Regions from separate parts of the Cryptobacterium curtum DSM 15641 genome, predicted to be linked through region 2. Evidence: predicted binding sites of a transcription regulator. Region 2 holds the regulator's gene; each other region holds the start of a gene.

Evidence for each region. The regulator HrcA, encoded in region 2, represses chaperone genes, less so after heat shock. The targets are predictions, from matches to a motif close to TNTTAGCANNCNNNNNNNNNGNNTGCTAANA.
Region 1: the regulator HrcA is predicted to act here: its motif matches at 4,229-4,259, upstream of CCUR_RS04495 (Hsp20/alpha crystallin family protein).
Region 3: the regulator HrcA is predicted to act here: its motif matches at 2,855-2,885, upstream of CCUR_RS00650 (co-chaperone GroES).

What each region holds. Positions count from the first base shown of each region.
Region 1 is NC_013170.1:1,039,545-1,046,317, forward strand. Features, by position in the region: gene tig (trigger factor) at 1-333, opposite strand, end outside; tRNA gene CCUR_RS04475 (tRNA-Leu) at 411-495, opposite strand; gene CCUR_RS04480 (AMP-binding protein) at 662-2,545, opposite strand; gene CCUR_RS04485 (helix-turn-helix domain-containing protein) at 2,692-3,270, opposite strand; gene CCUR_RS04490 (hypothetical protein) at 3,493-3,777, opposite strand; gene CCUR_RS04495 (Hsp20/alpha crystallin family protein) at 4,326-4,763, shown strand; gene CCUR_RS04500 (GNAT family N-acetyltransferase) at 5,006-5,563, opposite strand; gene rpoD (RNA polymerase sigma factor RpoD) at 5,627-6,773, opposite strand, start outside.
Region 2 is NC_013170.1:878,011-884,783, forward strand. Features, by position in the region: gene era (GTPase Era) at 1-263, opposite strand, end outside; gene CCUR_RS03785 (diacylglycerol kinase family protein) at 281-658, opposite strand; gene ybeY (rRNA maturation RNase YbeY) at 655-1,128, opposite strand; gene mtaB (tRNA (N(6)-L-threonylcarbamoyladenosine(37)-C(2))-methylthiotransferase MtaB) at 1,201-2,430, opposite strand; gene CCUR_RS03800 (RsmE family RNA methyltransferase) at 2,427-3,209, opposite strand; gene dnaJ (molecular chaperone DnaJ) at 3,217-4,338, opposite strand; gene hrcA (heat-inducible transcriptional repressor HrcA) at 4,404-5,414, opposite strand; gene hemW (radical SAM family heme chaperone HemW) at 5,796-6,773, opposite strand, start outside.
Region 3 is NC_013170.1:163,110-169,882, forward strand. Features, by position in the region: gene CCUR_RS00635 (MBL fold metallo-hydrolase) at 1-507, shown strand, start outside; gene CCUR_RS00640 (sensor histidine kinase) at 704-1,969, shown strand; gene CCUR_RS00645 (response regulator) at 1,972-2,757, shown strand; gene CCUR_RS00650 (co-chaperone GroES) at 2,954-3,241, shown strand; gene groL (chaperonin GroEL) at 3,403-5,043, shown strand; gene CCUR_RS00660 (diacylglycerol/lipid kinase family protein) at 5,214-6,185, shown strand; gene CCUR_RS00665 (TrmH family RNA methyltransferase) at 6,323-6,773, shown strand, end outside.

The DNA of each region.
Region 1 (6,773 bases), 160 kb from region 2:
GGTGGCAGAGAAGGAAAAACTCTTGCCTGCCTCAACTAGGTCGCTTTCTTGCTCAAACGACGGCTGGCCAATGGCAATAAGATCTGCTTCGTCCATAGCACGTGGATACAGACTATTGATAATGTCTTCGGTAACCGTAGCAGTAACCGCATTCGGCCCCAGCATGCTGTCGATAACAGGACGAGGGGCTTTGCCCTTGCGGAACCCCGGGAAATTATACTTGCCGGCAAAATCCCGATAGGTTTTCTTAATGCGATTGTCCACCTCTGTGGCATCAACGCTTACCGTCAGCTTCTTCCGGTTATCCTTCAGAGCCTCGACTTTGGTTTCCACTCAGTTCCTCCATCTATTGCGTTATGCAGTCTTTGGCGATTGCGAAGTCGCCAAACAGTACGTTTGACGAACCACTATGGTGCGGGCGAAAGGACTTGAACCTTCACGGGTTACCCCACCAGAACCTAAATCTGGCGCGTCTGCCAATTCCGCCACGCCCGCCAGTCGTCAAACGACGCGCGGCGAATGACCGCCTGCGCGCATGCAAAACGACATATTACCAAAAACCGCGGGGATATACCACGAAAACGGTGCACCACCGCACGCTGTACACCCCGCGGCAAACGACGATATTATCTTCCCTCGTCGAGCGCGATTACCGTGGTGTTTATCGTTCGCGGAACATGCCGCCTCGGGCATCGTCATCGTCACTCGCGGCTTGGGCACGAGCTGCTTCTTCCTTACTGGAAAACGCCTGTTCCTGTTGAGCAATAAGTTCGCAAGCCAACTCACGTAACTTGTACTTTTGCACTTTTTTGGCAGGATTCATCGGAAAATCGTCCACGAAGAATACGCGCTTGGGGACTTTGTAGCGGGCAATACGAGGAATAGCAAAAGCGCGTACCTCGTCTTCAGTCATGCTTTCAAAACCTGGCTTCACGCGGATAAAGGCACCAACAATCTCGCCCAGCTTTTCATCAGGTATACCAATTACCTGCGCATCAAGCACGCCTTCCATTGTCAGCAAGAAGTTCTCCACTTCAAGCGGATAAATATTTTCGCCACCACGGATGATCATGTCTTTGATACGCCCCGTCACACGATAATAGCCATCTTCATCGACGGTACCCAAGTCGCCTGAATGCAGGTATCCATCCGCATCAATAGCCGCAGCCGTAGCGTCGGGCATCTTGTAGTAGCCCTTCATGACGTTGTAACCCTTACAACACAGTTCGCCCGGCTCACCCGGAGCACACTCATGCCCGTCGTCCACCGAGAGCACCTTCACATCAACCGGCGGATGTTTGCGACCGACCGTTGTGCACTTATGCTCGATGTCGTCAGTCACACTCGTTTGCGTAAACACGGGACTCGTTTCGGTAAGCCCATAGCAAATGGTGATATCGCGCATATTCATCTTTTCGATGACCTCACCCATCGTGGCAGGTGGACAGGGACTGCCAGCCATGATGCCCGTGCGTAAACTTGACATGTCATAGTTGCTAAAATTCGGATGATTGAGTTCCGCGATAAACATGGTCGGCACGCCATAGACCGCTGTTGCCTTTTCACGGTCTATGGCAGAAAGAACCGCTTCAGCCTCAAAGCTTTCAATGCCAACAAGGGTCGACCGATGTGTGAGTGCTGCCATAGCCCCCAGCACACAGCCAAAGCAGTGGAAATACGGCACCGGCAGGCAAATACGGTCAGCCGGCGACAGACGCTGCCCTTCTCCGATATAGAAGCCATTATTTAAGATATTACGGTGCGTGAGCATAACGCCCTTCGGGAAACCCGTTGTCCCACTTGTGTACTGCATCATCACGCAGTCGTTTTGGTCAAAGGATCGCTCGACTTCCCAAAGCTCTTCTTCCTGCACATGTTCACCCAGCAAGAGCAGTTCCGGAACGCTATAAAAGCCGCGGTGCTTTTCTGGTCCCATATAGATGAGATTCTTTAAGAAAGGATACTCTTCAGTGTTGAGATAACCGCGTGCCTGGGTAAGCGATTCGGGTATCAGTCCGCGCACCACGTCCACGTAGTCGACATCGCGGAATCGGTCGATGATGACCAATGCCTTCATGTCGGATTGCTTGAGCACGTAATCGAGTTCGTGGCTTTTAAACACCGGGTTCATCGTGACAGACACGACGCCGATCTTGGCAGTAGCAAACATAAACGTAAGCCAGTCGGGAACATTACGTGCCCAAATTCCCAGATGATCGCCGGGCCGCATGCCAATAGACAAAAGACCACGCGCAAGATTGTCGGTGCGTTTGTCGAACTGAGCATAGGTCCAGCGCAGATCGCGGTCGGGATACACAATGAATTCATGCGATGGATCAATTTCTACCTGCGCCCGAAAATAACTGCCAATGGTCTTTTCGGTGTGCAGAGGCCAGTCGCTATCTCCTGGTTGCGGACGACTCCCATCTGCTCGGCGATATGCCTCGCGTGCCTGGGCAGCTTCTTCGCGTTTACGCACCTCGAGGGGGGTCCAGCCCCGAGTATCAGTTGGTATCTCTGAAAAATTATCTGATGACACGGTCATAAAAGGGACCTTTTCCTGCAATAGCGGTGGACGTGAGATGAGTCGAGATGATCGCTTGAACTCAAGCGCGACGGTGAGCTTTCTTGTCTCTCATATGATTCACAATGAACTTGGTGAACTTGAGCAAGCCCATTAAGCTTGAAATCCTAGAGGGGCGTATAGACAACAGCAAGAAACCGTGCGCTTTGTCCTTCGTGAGCACGCACCTGGTGAGGCACGATTGAATCGTAGTAGATCGATTCACCCGGATGGAGCACATAGAGCTCTTTGCCATATTCGATCTCTATCTCGCCTTCAAGGCCGTAGAGCCATTCTTCACCTTCGTGACCCACGAGTTCATGTTCAGTTTCACCCGACGGATCGATGGTGATAATAAATGGATCCATATGCCGCGAGGGGCGCCCCGCTGCAAGGCTAAAATACGCCAAGTCGCCGGCATCACTTGCAGTCTGAAGGCTCTTCAGACGAGTGACTTCTTCCATCTGGCTTGTGCCGATATAGAGAGGACCGAGCGATTCATCGTCGTCCATGAGCGTGCCCAAACGCACACCCAGTGCCCGCGTAATTTTGATAAGCGGCGCAAGTGACGGTGGCACCTCGCCCGCTTCGAGTTCAGCAATAGCGGATACATCACATCCGCATCGATCAGCAAGATCTTGCTGGGATAGATGATGCGCCTCGCGCAACGTTACAATCTTGTGACCCAGCCTGTTTTCGTCGGACATGCGACTCCTCCCCGCTTGCACCATGAACCTCACGGTAAATGAATATCATGGCGACGTGCTCGTATGCTGCCGTATTGTAGGGCAGCACACCGCACATTCGCTCGAACAGCAACAATGCCGGCGGGGAAATCCTCGGTTTCGATACAATAAGCCGCCATAAGCGCGCTGGGACTACTGCACAGTACGGCAATACTAATCTAGATCACGCACACAATGTGGGAGTTACTTTATTTTGCCGCGCTCGAACGTATGATGTCGGCGGACCCGCTTTGGTTCGCGAAAATCGAGCTGAGGTTGCACGTAGTCAAGCGTTTCATCTTGCCGTACCAGTTCAATCTGATCAATGATCCACGTCACTGCTTCGTTGCCGAATACTTCCAACATCTTAATACGCGCATCAGTCATATTCTTTTTCGAGCCAGCTTGTGCTGAACTCTCAAATTCGAAAATACCGCTGGTTGGATGCTCCCCCACCGGAGATTTGTAATGTGCGCGATAGGTCTTCATCTGCCTCAATTCCATCTCAACGTACGCACTGGTCATCATGAGCTCTGTGTGCTAACCAGCACGAGCTTATATATACCAATCAGCATGACGTATATGCGAGCAACCGCTCTTTGTCTGTATATCGGTATGTTTGTATGTCGGCACCTACTCAGTGCGTCTGAACATGTATATGAGCTCGATTGACTGTATCGCAAGTACGAGACAAGAACAAGCGACATCGTATGGCTCTGCAAAAGCCCCGGTCTCCATGCCCGCCTCGCAAAAGTCTTGGACTCTATGGCACTTGCAAAAGCCACCAACATATACCTACCTCGCAAAAGTTGCCGACTATATCCCCGTCTTGTAAAAGCCTTGGGCTCTGTGGCGCTCGCAAAAGACCTCAAAGTTCTAGACTGACTTTAAAACCAAGCAAAAGTTCCCGCTCGGTAACGGTGTATGACGTAACAGCAACCGTTAGCACTCTCACATTGAAAGTGCTAACAAGTCAGGCTATAACAAGACTACACAGTAAGCGACGGGGTAACATGCCCCAGACGGAGATGAGAATTATGCTAGTACCTGCGAAACGGAACTTCTTTAACGACTTTATGGTTAGCCCTTTTGATGCCTTCTTTGATACCCCGCAAGCAACGGGAAAAACATCTTTTGGATTAATGAAGACCGACATCAAAGAAACCGATACCGATTTTGAACTTACCATCGATTTGCCCGGCATGAAGAAAGAAAATATCACCGCTAATATTGCTGACGGCTATCTGGAGGTTTCTGCTGAAACGAAGCATGAGACTGAAGAGGATGACAAGAATGGATCGTTCCTGCGCAAGGAACGCTTCGAGGGCAAATGCAGCCGTAAGTTCTATGTCGGCGATGAAGTGGATGAAGATGGCATCAGCGCCCAGTTTGATAATGGCACCCTGAAAATTATGGTGCCAAAGCGCACTGCACCAGCTCCCGAGCCGAAAAAGAGCATTGCCATCGAGGGTTAAACCAAGCTGGAAAGCGCCTGAGAGTAAAAGAAAACAGGCGGTAATGGGGTGTTGATGCAAGTCAGCACCCCATTTTAAGTTAGTACTCGTTTTTAGAGGTAAATAGCTACCAGTGTCTTGAATGAGAAAGCCAGCGAATCAGCAAGATGGATCTTCGGACGACCTCTTGGACACATTAGACCGCAAACCCTAAGAACAGTCGATCGCTTCGGGGCTTTTCCATGCCCGTACGAACGTCCCCATTATTGAACGTGCGATAGTTGAGAAAAGGGAATAAAGGGTGCTGGTGCACCATGATCGGCAATGAGTTTTTCCATCCAGATAATATCAAGCCATCGATTGAACTTATACCCGCAGGAATTAAACTGCGCGCACCGCGCGTAACCGCACGTGCTATGAAAACGGAGACTCGCTTCATTTTCACCGGTAATACAGGCATACAGGTTCGTAACTCCTTGACGAGCGAGTATGCGCTCAAGCTCGGTATAAAGCGCCGCCGCAACACCTGTGTGTTGAGCACGTGAACTCAAATAGATGGTTGTTTCAGCTGAATGAAGGTACGCAGATCGTTCACGCAGCGCATGCGCGTAGCAAAATCCCACAACCGCAAGAGACTGGTCGCACACAACAAGAAAAGGATACTGCGCAAGAGTATTTTCAATACGCAGACGACATTCATTAGCTGAAGGAGCATCCTCTTCAAAGGTCGCCGTTGAAGTACGCACGTACTCACCGTAGATATCCGCCACCGCACCGGCATCATCGCCCGTTGCTATACGGATAGTCCATCCATCAATCACTGAACTCCCCTTCCCAACTTGGATACCGCTTGCCCTCAAGCGCACGGTCCAAAGGAGTGCTCACTAATCCTCGAGATAGTCCTTCAGTTTGCTTGAACGACTGGGATGACGCAGCTTCGCCAGTGTCTTGCTTTCGATTTGACGAATACGTTCACGTGTCACACCGAATTCACGGCCGACTTCTTCAAGGGTGCGCGGATGACCATCTTCAAGACCGAAGCGCAAACTAATTACCTTGCGCTCACGTTCGGCCAGGCCATCAAGTACCTTCGTCAGCTGTTCTTGCAGCATGCTGAAGCTTGCTGCATCCGGTGGTACCACCGCGGCGTCATCTTCAATAAAGTCGCCCAGCTGGCTGTCTTCTTCTTCACCAATCGGTGTTTCCAACGAAACAGGTTCTTGGCTGATCTTCTGGATTTCACGCACTCTATCGGGCGTCAAATCCATTTCTTCAGCAATTTCTTCCGGGGTTGGTTCACGTCCCAATTCTTGAAGAAGCTGACGCTGAATACGCACGAGCTTATTGATTGTTTCGACCATGTGTACCGGAATACGGATAGTACGGGCCTGATCGGCAATAGCACGGGTAATAGCTTGCCTAATCCACCAGGTTGCATACGTCGAAAACTTGAAGCCCTTCGTGTAGTCGAATTTCTCAACGGCACGAATAAGACCTAAATTCCCCTCTTGAATAAGGTCGAGGAACAGCATGCCACGTCCGACATACCGCTTTGCAATCGACACTACCAGGCGGAGATTTGCTTCAATAAGCTGCTGCTTTGCATCAAGACCGACCGCTTCAATGCGCGTCAAGCGCCTGTGCTCGCGACGGGAAAGCTCTTCGGCGTTATCGGCCTCTGCAGCTTCGAGCTGCTCGCCTGCTTCGACACCTGCTTCAATCTTCATGGCAAGGTCGATTTCTTCAGCTGCCGTAAGCAGCGGAACCTTGCCGATTTCTTTCAAGTACATACGCACTGGATCGCCGGTGAGCATCGTAATAGAAGTATCAGCAGCACGAGAGCGCGAACTCTGGCGAATGCGTGATTTCGAAGCGGTTACCTTTGGAAGACTCACCGAACTTGAAGCCTTGAGTTCTTCTTCAGGAATTCCCTCAAGAAGATCTTCTTCGCTTTCGGCTTCGGGTTTATCCCCCGCGATTGCATCGTCAGAAATATCCGGAACACCAACGGTATCCGGCGCTTCTAAATCT
Region 2 (6,773 bases):
CCAAGCGCATCATGTGGCTTATGAATGCCTGGCGTATCAATAAGCACCAGCTGAAAGGTATCGGTAGTTTTGACCGCGCGAAAGCGATGGCGCGTTGTCTGAGCGGTATCGCTGGTAATAGCCACTTTTTTGCCCATGATAGCATTGATAAGTGTTGACTTACCTGCATTGGGACGACCGACAAGGGTGACAAACCCCGATTGAAACGATGTGTCATCACCAGATTGTGATTCAGAGTGTGATAGCGTGGTTTGAGTAGTCATTGATTCACCCACTGAAGCTAACAAAAAAACGAAATAATATGAGGAACAAACACGAGCAGCCCAATAATGCAAGAAGCTATCGACAGGGCGAGCACGGCACCAGCAGCAAGATCTTTCGCAACGCCCGCCTGCTCATCAAAATGAGGGCATGACAAATCGATAGCCTGCTCAAGAGCAGTATTGAGACATTCAGCCGCCAGTACAGCGCCAATGCACAGAACGATAAGACACCATTCAACGGGGCTAAGAGCACAGAGAACTCCAGCAAGGACAACCACCAAAGCAACCACGGTCTGCACGCGAATGTTAAGACCCAGTCGATACGCCTGAACTATGCCACGAGCCGCATATCGAAAAGAAGAAACAAACGGCGTGGGAGTCCCATCGGGCTTCATAGGGAATTCCTCCACGCAGCGAGCAGCTCATCTTCGCGCGCTTCCATTACCTGAGCTTCTTCTTCAACCATATGATCATATCCACAAAGATGAAGCAGACCATGGCACACCAAGAGCTCTATTTCCTCTGCCAACGTCGTGCCAAAAAGAGCCGTCTGTCGTTCGGCCACATCAACTGCCACAACAATGTCGCCCAATTCGTAGGGAATCTCCCCCACCTGATCAGCTTCGTTGTTGACGCTGAAATCGTCATCATACCCGTCGCACTCAAAGCTTAATACGTCGGTTGGACCCACTTTGCCGCGATATGCTTCGTTCAGCTCAGCAATACGGTCATCGTCGACAAAGCTGATAGAAACCTCGGTAGAGGCCGGCTTGCCTTCAGCGGCGATAATAAATTGCGCAAGACTTTCAAGAGGCATGCCCTCAACACGTTCACGTCCATAGTCATAATTGATTGTGATATCCACCGTTTCAGCCTTTCATAAGTGCACCGCACGCTGAAAATGCTTTCAAGAATTCTGGGGCTATTATAAAGCGCATTAAACCTGAAACGTCCCGTGAGAATCAAAGCTCTTCAAATGCATGCGCGCCAGAGAACCGCGCGGTATCGCCGGGTCAACCGAAACGGGATAATACGATTCACTCATTCCCAAACCATGTGATTCAACAAGTACGTCTTCGCTTGTTCCGATGCGTCGAGTGGCTTCTTGCCAGCGCACCTCACGCGCCAGCTCTGAAAGAATATGCGAACGGTTAGCACTGACCAGTGAATCTATTTGATCAGTGCGCGCTGCTGCTGGTGTTCCCGCGCGCTTCGAGTAACGAAATACGTGGACTTTCGAAAAGCGACACGCACGCACCATATCAAGGGTTGCTTGAAAGTCCTGATCAGTTTCACCGGGAAACCCAACAATAATATCGGTCGACAACGATACCTCGGGAACAGCTGTGCGAATACGCTCAACAATCGACAAAAACTGCTCGGCACTATACGGGCGCGCCATTTCGTGTAAGACCTTCGACGACCCTGATTGAAGAGGCAGATGAAGATGACGACACACACGCCCCTCTTGACGGGAAAGCACCTCTATCAATTCATCCGTTGCATGAAGTGGTTCAATGCTCGAAATACGTACTCGCAGCTTCGGCATCTCGTCAATAAGCTGCTGAGCCACCTTTGCTAAGTTGGCATTGTTACTGGTATAGGTTCCCAGGTTAATGCCGGTTAAAACTACCTCGCGCACGCCCGCATCGTACAGCTCGTGTGCTTCGCGCAGTACATCAGGAAGAGGTCGTGAGAACGCTTTTCCCCGCGCAACATGAACAATACAGAACGTACATGCCGCGCTACACCCATCCTGTATCTTAAGGCCAACACGGGTAGGAAAATCTCCCCCAAAACGCAGGTGACGGCGCACTTCCTCGGCAATAAGCGGCTCTTCGTGAACTGCTTCAAAACAGGTATCGGCAACCTGATTCTTTCCGCATACAACAACGCGCTCATCCATGGATAAAAATTCATCTGGATCAAGTGCGGCTGCACAACCGGTAACAACAACCGACCGAGCGCCCATAAAATCACGCAAGGCACGGCGCACGGTTTTTCGTGTCTTTTTTTCTGCTTCGCCCGTAACGGTACACGTGTTGATAACAACAACATCGGGATACCTGTCGTCGGTAATGGCTCCCCGATCCTCGAGCTGAGCAGCGATGGTATCCGACTCGACCCGATTAACCTTGCACCCTAAGTTAATGATGGTGTATCTCATTGCAGGACACCCAGAGTCGACAGAGCAAGCGCTGGCGCCACAATACCCGCTGTTTCAGTGCGCAAGATGGAAGACCCCAGAGTTACGGCGTAAGCCGGTGGTCCCATATGCAAGAAATAATCCACTTCATGTTGCGTCAGACCACCCTCAGGGCCGATGACAAGCGCAACGCGAGCGTGGGCAGCCGTCTGTCCACTCAACTGAAGTGCTTGAGCAATTGCCTCAGACACGCCAACGCCATGTGCTTCTTCCCAACAAATAAGGATACACGTAGCATCTGAAAGTATCTCTGCCACTTCGTCGCAGCGATACGGAAGAGTAACTTCAGGTATACGCGGCTGCCCTGATTGCATAGCGGCACTTTTGGCAATCGCACGCCACCGACCGACCCGCTTGTGTGCTTTATCACCGTCAAGTTTCACCACACTTCGCTCGCAGGCTAACGGTACAAACTGCGTTACACCGAGCTCGGTCGCGTGCCGTATAACAACATCAACCTTGTCACCTTTTGAAATACCCTGCAACAGACATACCTGGGGACGGTCGACAGAAGCAGAATTATGCGCCGCAATACGCACGCACATGCCTGCTGCATAGAAGGAAACAATCTCGCACTCAAAGTAGTCTTGTGCCGCATCAACAACAGCCACATGTTCACCAGCTGCAAGACGCAAGACCCGCGCGTGGTGTTCATCTTCGGCAGAAAGACGCAAAATAAAGGGACTTTCCTGTTCACAGGCAAGCACCTGAGAAGGAAGAAAGAAGCGTGCCAAGCTCATGAGATTCCTAGTTAAACGCGTCTTTGATCTTCTGGAAGGGTGTTCTCTCTTCGGTGTATCCCTCGCCCATTTCTTCTGCAAGCGCTTCAAGCAATTCTCGTTCGCGCTTCGAAAGCTTTTTCGGAATGACCACATTCACATGCGTAAACAAATCGCCTCGCGCTTCGCTTTTGAAGCGTGGCATACCATACCCTCGCGTCCGAACAACCTGTTCGCTCTGACAGCCTTCAGGAATAACAACGGTTACTTTTTCACCTTCGAAAATGCCATCAACTTCAACTTCAGCGCCAAGTGCGGCTTGCACCATTGAAATGCTCACGCGCGTATGCAAATTGTCGCCATCGCGCTTGAAATAATCATGAGCGACGATACGGCACGTCACAATAAGATCGCCCGCGCTGGCTCCTTGCATGCCCGCTTCGCCAAAGCCAGAAAGGCGCAATTGCTGACCGTCGCGAATACCAACGGGTACCTCAACGGTAATGCGCTGACGGTCGGGAACTCGTCCCTGCCCTTCGCATTCTGGACAAGGATCCGTCACAATAGTGCCGGTGCCGTTACAGCGCGGACAGGTCGAAGCGGTCTGCATGTCTCCTAAAAAGGTACGCTGAACGGTAACAACACGGCCTTGTCCATGGCAATCGGGACATGTAGTTTCCTTTCCATCAGGACCCAATCCGCTGCCGCCGCATTCGGGACACGGCGCAAGGCGATCGTAGACAATTTCTTTCTTCACACCAGCGGCCACTTCTTCAAGCGTAAGCCGCAAGCCCACGCCCATATCACGCCCCTCACGCCGCATACGCACGCCACCTTGACCGCCGCCAAAGAAGCTGCTGAAGATGTCGCCCATGCTGCCGAATCCGCCAAACAGATCGTCGAGATCGACATATGGTGCATTGCCACCAGCACTACCAGGGATAGTGCCAAACCGATCATACTGAGCACGCTTAGCCGGATCGGAAAGCACGTCATATGCTTCGTTTAATTCTTTGAACTGTTCCTCGGCATCATCCGCTTTATTGACATCAGGATGAAGTTGCCGTGCACGACGTCGGAACGCCTTCTTGATCTCGTCATCGGTGGCTGTCTTTTCAACCCCGAGTACTTCGTAGAGATCTTTGGACATGAAACGTTCTACCTTCCTTTACCGATCCAACGCTACCATCTTTACAAGAGCGCTAGCTGTCTTCCTTATGCGTCTGTGTCACCCAAGGCGCTCTGCGCTGTGCGCACCGCCTTGATAACTTGTGCGTAATTCATTCGTGTTGGCCCAATGACTGCCACAATTCCTTCGCTGTGGCCACGACCGTAACGACCAGCCACCACCGACACTCCCGCAAGAGAGGCGGCTCCGTTTTCGCTTCCGATACGCACTGTGGTATTCCCATCGCTATCAACATCGTGCAGTATACGCAACAAAATCGTATCGTCTTCAAGCACTTCAAGTACGGGCATCAATGCCTGTGCCTGCGCAAATTCGGGTTGTCGGACCAACGCTTTGAGACCTTCTTGATGAGCACGCCCTGCCGAGCCTTCTTCAACAAGGCGTAGCGTCTCGCGTATAAGAAGGCGTGTTAAATGGTCGGGAAACTGTTCCTCGTCAATATGATGCGGTATATCATCTGGTTGTTTATCGACAATCAGCGCGTTTAAGGTCTCCTGCACGGCATGTACTTCATCAGGTGATACTTCGCAGGGACATTCCACCTGACGATCAAGCACCTGTCCTTCTTCAGTTACCACCACAATCATGACGCGCCGCGCTGAGAGCGCCACGAGTGTAATCTGTCGCACTGACAGCGAAAGTGTTTGTGGGGGCAATACGATCGATAAGCATTCTGTCAGGCGAGCCAACGCCGACGTGGTGCGATCCATCAAATCGTCGAGTTCAAGCGCTGAATCTTTCAGCGCCCGCGCCGCACGGCGAGAATCTTCATCAAGGTCTTCTTCGGTAACATACGAGCCCAACAAGTCATCGACAAATGCGCGATACCCGAAATCGGTGGGAATGCGCCCAGCGGACGTATGCGGCTGCTTAATATAGCCTGCATCTTCCAACACTGATAGTTCGTTGCGCACCGTTGCTGAACTGACGCCCAAACGATAGTTCTCAACCAGCGTGCGCGAACCAACCGGCAGGGCGTGCGATATGTATTCTTCGATCAGTGCAGCAAGCACCCGTTGGCGCCTATCAGAAAGCATCTTTGGTTCACGCTCCTTTCCGGTTACTCTTCGCAGCTACTTCGCGACTGTTTGGTGAAAGGCTCTTCAAAAACTCGTCAGCTGTTTTTACAACCATCACCAAAATACGCTTTGCGACATACTTTGCTGAAAGGGCATTCTAGCAGCCAAGCCTATCGAGTGCTGATACTGTCTTCCAAAAGATACCAATATGTCACCAGGAGAACAGTCAACGTCGATGTATCGACGTGTTTAACACCATGAGGCGCACGCTGTTACCAAGGAATCCTCCGATGCAGATGAAATATATCAACCTGTTGAACGCCGTGAGGCGCACGCTGGCATACGCAATGATCGTGTTAGTACCCATGCTGGCTAGAGCGCTAAAAGTGCCCATGCTAATTAGGGTGCCAAATCAAGAAGTGCTCCATAGAGTTCATTGCCAAGCAGCCATCCTTTTTCGCTTGACTGCCATACGCCATCCGTATGTTCAACCAGACCGAGCGAGACAAGCGATGAAAACGTATTTGGTGCCTGCGGTAGCAACTTCGCCGCTTCATTAAGACGTATATCGGAAATACCCTTTGTTAGGCGCATACCTAGCATGAGATCTTCTGCTTCGCGCTGATAGCGATCGAGTCGCTCAAGAATATATCCATCCTGACTGCGCCAACGTCCCTCGTCGTTCTGTTCCATACTAACGGCTCCCGACCCTATACCGAGATACGGTACTCCTGTCCAGTAGGAACAGTTATGGCGGCATTCATATCCCATACGAGCATAGCTTGCTACTTCATATCGATAGAAACCAGCCTGCTTAAGTATACGTGAAGCATCTATCATGGCATCAGCTTGTTCATCTTCGTCAATAGCAGCAAGCAGCCCTTTACTATATAGGCTATAGAATGGTGTGCCTTCTTCGATGGTGAGCGGGTAAATACTAATATGCGAAACACCGAGCGCGATAGCTTCCTGCACACTTGAAAGAAAACTTCCAGGCGTTTGACCAGGAATACCACATATCAAATCGATTGATACATTGTGAAAGCGATCATGCGCATCGTCGATTGCACGGCGCGCATCATCAGCTGAATGAGGACGCCCCAATATACCGAGCACCGTATCGTCAAAACTCTGTACACCAAGGGAAAGCCGATTGGCTCCCAGCGCCCACAGATCACGCACCATACGCCGTGTCAGACTTTCAGGATTTGCCTCAATAGTGCATTCAACCGTATCGGTTAGGTGCATTGAAAGAGATAGTGCATACAGTAACTGAGTAAGGCGGGCAGGTCCTAGAAATGTTGGTGTGCCCCCACCAAAATAGACGGTTTCAATATCACTCAACAACCCGTCGCGCCCACGGGCACGCAGGGCAAG
Region 3 (6,773 bases), 710 kb from region 2:
TTCACGGTGATTGCTGCACCGGGGCATACAAAATGCTCCATTGCATTCTGGTGTGCCGATAGAAGATTCCTCGTATCGTGCGAGACAGGGTGCGTATATGCTGGTCCGCTCGATGCAGCGTTTCGTGACGTGTTGGGCAACCCGGCTCCGCAGGGTCTAGAGGTTATGGCTGATCCTGCTTATCTTGTCGGATACGCTTCGTCGCTTGATTTTATTGCGCGCGAGATTGATCTTCATCCCGACGTGCTCCTAGTGCCGCACTTCGGCATTATGACCGGGGCTGCAGCAACAAGCTTTCTTCATGCGGCAGATTATTTCAGCCGGTATGCTGCCGATCTTATTATGCAGGCGCATACTGCGGGTGCCTCGAACGACGAAGTAATTGCACAGTTTAAAGCGGTGTTTTACAACGATTATGTACAGGCTATCCAGCCGGAAGCAGCCTTTGATCTCAACGCAAGTTATCTGGTGCCGCTCGTGATCCGCGAACTTTCTGACGCGCAGTAGAGCCTTAATCTGGTTAGCGCAGCTAGTAGCGCCCCGCTGAAAAGTGTCATTGCTGTGTTGCGTCAGTAGTACTGTGTTGTATTAGGGCTCGTTGATGTTTTGGCAAAGCGAAGAATACCCCTCTTGGCGTATGGCGCGAACGGTTGCACTCACCTAGACTGTGTGCATGGAGAATTTGCTTATCAATAAGCGGACGATGAAAACACGCGATTGGATGATTGACGGGGCGGTCATGCTCGTGGCGCTCTTCTTCGCCATCGTGCAGATGTACGTGGCATCCTCGCCGGTGATGTTTCGCGATGAATCGTTCCGCAATATGGCCGGCGTTGTTACGCGCGATCCCGGCATCGCAGCGTATGTGCTGCTGATTGCAACAGTACTCCCATTAGTGCTTCGCCGTCGCTTTCCTTGGCCAGTTCTTGTTTTCACATTTACGTTGTTTGTGATGTCTCAAGGGTTGGCACCTAGTTATTCTTTTTCGATTATCGGACCTGCTATTGCGCTGTTTACCATCGCGGTTGAACGTCCCCGTACCGAAATTATTATCGCGCTTGCTATTTCGATTGTCGTGTTATTTTGGATGCCGCCGCCGGGTGAAAATGACAGTATCCGTTTGGTGGTAGTCATTCAAAATGCCACGTATCTAGCTTTGTCGGCTGGTATCGGAGTGGCATACCACATGCACAGAAGCTTTCTGCGCGAGGTCGAGCAACGTGTTGCGGAAGTTGAACGTACGCGCGAAAAGGAAGCGGCCCGCCGAGTGGAAGAAGAACGCGTGCGTATTGCTCGCGAGATTCACGACATTACGGCTCACTCGCTGTCGGCTGTAAGTATTCAGGCGGCGGCGGCCGAGCGGCTTATTGATCGTGATCCTGCTGCGGCGCGAGGTGCTATTGCGGAGGTTCGTAAGACGGCTAAGAGTGCTCTCGAAGAAATTCGCTCTATGATTGGTGTGCTGCGCAACGAAAGTCAGGAAGTCGAAACCAATCCGACGAATGGCACCGATCGCCTGCCTGATCTGTGCGCTTACGCATGCAATGCTGGTCTTGAAGCAACACTAGAAACAGATGGCTACGATGCTCATAAAGTACCTGCTTACGTTGATGTGACGGTATTCGGCATTGCCCGCGAGGCGTTGACGAATGTGGTGCGCCATGCTCAGGCAAAGAAGGTGCGTATTACATTGTCTCAAGAAGCCGATCAGGTACATTTGCGCATTGAAGATGATGGATGTGGCATTCCCGAAGGACCTTCTGCCTCTATGAAGGCATCTGCGCCGGGATCGGCGTCGGGTCGTAAGCGCTCTGCGCACTCGCAGCTTGACGATATCTCTGCTGGTGGTCATGGGCTGCAGGGCATGGAAGAGCGGGTATATGTGTTGCACGGTTCGTTTTCGGCAGCCAATCGGCCACAAGGTGGTTTTGCGGTTGACGTGCGTATACCGCTTCAGGAAGGTGAATAGCCATGGATGATCTGCTGGGTGGCTCGCAGCTCTACGACGATGATTATCGGCGTGCGCAAGAGCGCCTTCGTCGGCGCAGCGAACAGGCTGTAGCTGAAGCTGATTTAGGAGTAAATACGTCTGAGACCGTCGACGTGCTTATTGTCGACGACCAAGACCTGGTGCGTAATGGCTTTAAGCTTATTTTGTCGTCATACGACCATGTGCGTGTAGTGGGCGAGGCAAGCAATGGTATCGAGGCATACGAGCAGTCACTTGCTCTTCGCCCACAGGTCGTTCTGATGGATATTCGTATGCCGGTTGAAGATGGTATTGCGGCTACGCGCAAAATTGTTGGTGATACCGCCTTGGCGCAAACGCGCGTCCTCGTTCTGACAACGTTTGATATTGACGAATATGTTTACGATGCTCTTCAAGCAGGGGCCAGTGGCTTTATGTTGAAAGACGCCGAGCCCGATGATATCGTGCGGGCCGTACGGACTGTGGCGGCAGGGGATGCCCTTATTCAGCCTTCGATTACCCGTCGTTTAATTGAGACCTTTGTTTCATCGCGCCCTCGCACTTCTGCAGCAGCAGGTGGACTTGTTGACCTTACCGATCGTGAACGCGAAATCTTAAGGTTCGTTGCTCGGGGTATGAGCAACGAAGAAATTGCCGATGATCTTGTTATTTCTCCCGCAACTGTCAAAACACACTTAGCGCGTATTATGGGTAAACTCGACGCTCACGATCGTGCTCAGCTCGTAGTGGCTGCCTATGAGAGCGGTCTCGTTCAGCCTGGAAAGTAACGTGCGCGTAACGGCGCGGTGAAATCTTAGCCCCTAACCTTCAGATTTCTTGAAAACGCTTGTTATCCCCCCGCTGGATGATAAGATAGCCATCGTTGATTGGCACTCTGCTGTGATGAGTGCCAGCACTCGGAGCCCGTGAGGCGATGTGTGAGGTAAAGCCGTTTATGACGGACCAGCGAAAGGAAGGCAAGATATGAATCTGAAACCGTTGGGAGATCGTGTCATCGTTAAGCAGGACGAAGTTGAGGAAACCACTGCTTCAGGCCTGTTTATTGCAAGTAGTGCTAAAGAAAAGCCGACCACCGGTATCGTTTTGGCGACCGGCGCGGGCAAGGTGGCTGAAGACGGTAAGGTTCTGCCTATGCCAGTAAAGACAGGCGACCATGTGGTGTACGCTAAGTTTGGTGGCACCGAAATCGAAGTCGAAGGCGAAAAGGTCATCATCCTGCGTGCCGACGATATCTACGCGGTTCAAGAGTAGCACAATCCGCCAACGTGTCGGTGTTTCTCCTGCATGCAGGTGATTTTATGATAGCAGTCGGTTCCAGAAAAGCCTGAGATATCGATCTGTATTAGGTAAATTCAGACGAGTCAAATAAGTCAGACAGACCAAACAGAAGCAATCTTGAAAGGATTCATGTTATGGCGAAAGAAGTTTTGTTCGATGCGGACGCACGCGGCGGTCTTGCCGATGGCGTAAGGAAGCTGTCCAACGCGGTTAAGGTGACGCTTGGTCCCAAGGGTCGCTACGTTGCGCTGGAGAAGTCGTATGGCGCTCCACTTGTTACTAACGACGGTGTAACTGTTGCAAAGGAAATTGAGCTTGAAAACCCTGTTGAGAATATGGGCGCTCAGCTTATCCGTGAAGCTGCGGTCAAGACGAACGATGCAGCAGGCGACGGTACGACTACCGCTACACTTCTGGCTGACGCTATCGTCACCGAAGGTCTGCGCAACGTAATTGCTGGCTCCGATGCTCTGGGCATTCGTCGTGGTGTTGAAAAGGGCGTTAATGCAGTAGTCGAGGCCATTAAGGCTGATGCCATTGCGGTATCTGGCAAAGATCAGATCGCTACGGTCGGTACTATTTCTGCAGGCGATCCGGTTATCGGCGAAAAGATCGCCGAGGCTATGGAACTCGTGGGTAAAGACGGCGCTATTTCCGTTGAAGAAAGCCAGACATTTGGCATCGACCTCGAGCACGTCGAAGGCATGCAGTGGTCTCGCGGCTACATCAGCCCCTACATGGCTACTGACATGGAAAAGATGGAAGCTAACCTGCAGGATCCATACATCCTGTTGACCGACCAGAAAGTTTCCAACATCCAGGATATGGTTGGTCTGCTCGAGCAGATTATGAAGTCGGGTCGTTCGCTGCTTATTGTGGCAGAAGATGTCGAAGGCGAAGCATTGGCTACCCTGCTTCTGAATAAGCTGCGTGGCACGCTCAACGTTGTCGCCATTAAGGCTCCGGGCTTTGGCGATCGCCGTAAGCGCATTCTCGAGGACATTGCTATCGTGACCGGTGCGCAGGTCATCGACAAAGACTTTGGTATGACCATTGCTGACGCAACGATCGACATGCTTGGCCATGCGAAGAGCGTTAAGGTCGACAAGGATAACACGCTGATTGTTGATGGCGCTGGTGACAAGAAGGCCATTGAAGAGCGCAAAGAGCAGATCAAGGCCGAACTTGAGCGTGTTGAATCCGATTTCGATCGCGAAAAACTGCAGGAACGTCTCTCGAAGCTTACCGGCGGTGTAGCGGTGCTCAAGGTAGGTGCTGCAACCGAGTCAGAGCTCAAGGAAAAGAAGAGCCGCATCGAAGACGCGCTGCAGGCTACTCGTGCAGCTGTCGAAGAAGGCATCGTAGCTGGCGGCGGTGTTGCACTTGTTGACGCACTTCCTGCACTTGAGGGTGTTAAGGCTGCAAGCAAAGATGAAGAGATTGGCGTTGAGATCGTGCGCAAGGCTCTTGAGGCTCCCATGCGTGAGATTGCCAAGAATGCTGGGTACGAAGGCTCCGTGGTGGTTGAGAAGGTCAAGGGCATGAAGAAGGGCCAGGGCCTCAATTCTGCAACTGGCGAGTACGGTGACATGATTGAAATGGGTGTTAACGACCCTGTTAAAGTGACGCGTACGGCTCTGCAGTCTGCTGCTTCCGTGGCTACCCTCATTCTGATTACCGATTGCACCGTCAATGAGATCCCGAAAGATCCCGATCCAGCCGCAGCAGCTGCGGCTGCAGCCCAGATGGGCGGCGGCATGGGCGGTATGATGTAAATCTTACTTCCGTAAGGTTGCATTCCCGCTTATCGGATTAGTATGATGCTCCGGCATTTGCAAAAATGTCGGAGCATTTTTGTGCGTAAAGAAATAGACTTTCTATCAGCAAAGATATGTTCCATATCGGTTGGGTAAGATCGTATTAATTGGGCGCTTTGGGGAGGTATATGTCTGCGTCAGTTACAGGCGAGAAAGTTTTGCTTATAGCTAACCCTTCTGCACAGAGCGGGAAGGGCGCTATTGCCGCAAACTTCGCTGCCGATGTGCTTGAGCGGAGTTTAGCTGAGTCTGCTGTGGGCAGTTACCTCGCTGGGGCGCAGCTCGAGGTTCAGTTTACTAAATCAGCGGGGGACGCTTACCATTTCGCCTTTGCTGCTGGTGGTTATCGTGCGGTAGTAGCGCTTGGCGGTGATGGAGTTATCCATGATGCGGTCAATGGACTGATGCATCTAGAGGCGTTCGACCGTCCTGCATTTGGGGTGATTCCTTCTGGCACGGGTAATGATTATGCTCGCGCACTTGGGGTGCCGCTGGGTACAGCTGAAGCGGTGCAGGTGCTCTTGCAGGCGCGTGCGCCCCGTGCGGTTGACGTGGGCAGTTGTAATGGTGTCTACTTTGCTGAAACACTTTCGTTTGGGTTGGATGCGGCCATTGCACTCGATACGATGGAGCGGCGTGCACGCACCGGGCAGACAGGTGCGAAAGTATTCGTTGCAAGTGGTATCGATCAGGTGCTGAATCATCTGCGTGCCTATAAATACACCGGTACGTTTGACGACCAATCTGTGCAGGGACAATCGATTACCTTTGCGGTGCAGGTGGGTCCTTATTACGGCGGTGGGTTCCGTATTTGCCCTGATGCGCAGATTGATGACGGATACTTTGATATCTGCATAGCCCATCCACCAGTTGGTCCGACGCGCGCTCTTTATATTTTTCTGCGCGCCAAAAACGCCCATCATACAAAGTTTCGCCAGATTGAATTGCGGAGAGCAAAAAGTTTATCGCTGCACTTCGACGAGCAGCCCTGCGTGCAAATCGATGGTGAACCGCTGGTAGCCGATTCATACGAAGTGCGTATACATCCACATGAACTGCAGGTTTTAGCACCCCCTATGCGTGGTAGTACGTCGCGCTAATGTATGTGCATGATGAATGATGAATCAGTATTACCTCTCCTGATAAAAGACAGTATGTCGGGGCAATGCAATGCACAGCGGTATGAAGAAAAAGAGTGTGTTGACGTCATAAGGCAATGCCGTAAAAGGATAAAACGGTGAACATTATTGAGATAAACAGCTGGGATGATCCACGACTCGATGCTTATGCACGCTTGACTGAAGCACAGCTGCGTAATCGACTTGAGCCTGAAAGGGGGCTGTTTATTGCTGAGTCGCCGAAGGTGATTGCTCGTGCGCTTGCGGCAGGCATGCAGCCTCTTTCGTTTCTCATGGAACGGCAACATCTTGCAGCGGCGCGTACGCTTATTGAAGGTTGTACCGCCGAAGATGGATCGGACATTCCCGTGTTTACTGGTTCGACTGAAATTCTTAGTCGTCTCACTGGTTTTGAACTGACGCGTGGGGTCCTCTGCGCAATGCGTCGACCTGCTCTTCCTTCAGTGGAAGACCTGCTTGCGAATGCGCGGCGGGTGGCAGTACTTGAAGGCATCGTGGATCACACAAATGTGGGGGCTGCTTTTCGATCGGCAGCGGCACTTGGTATCG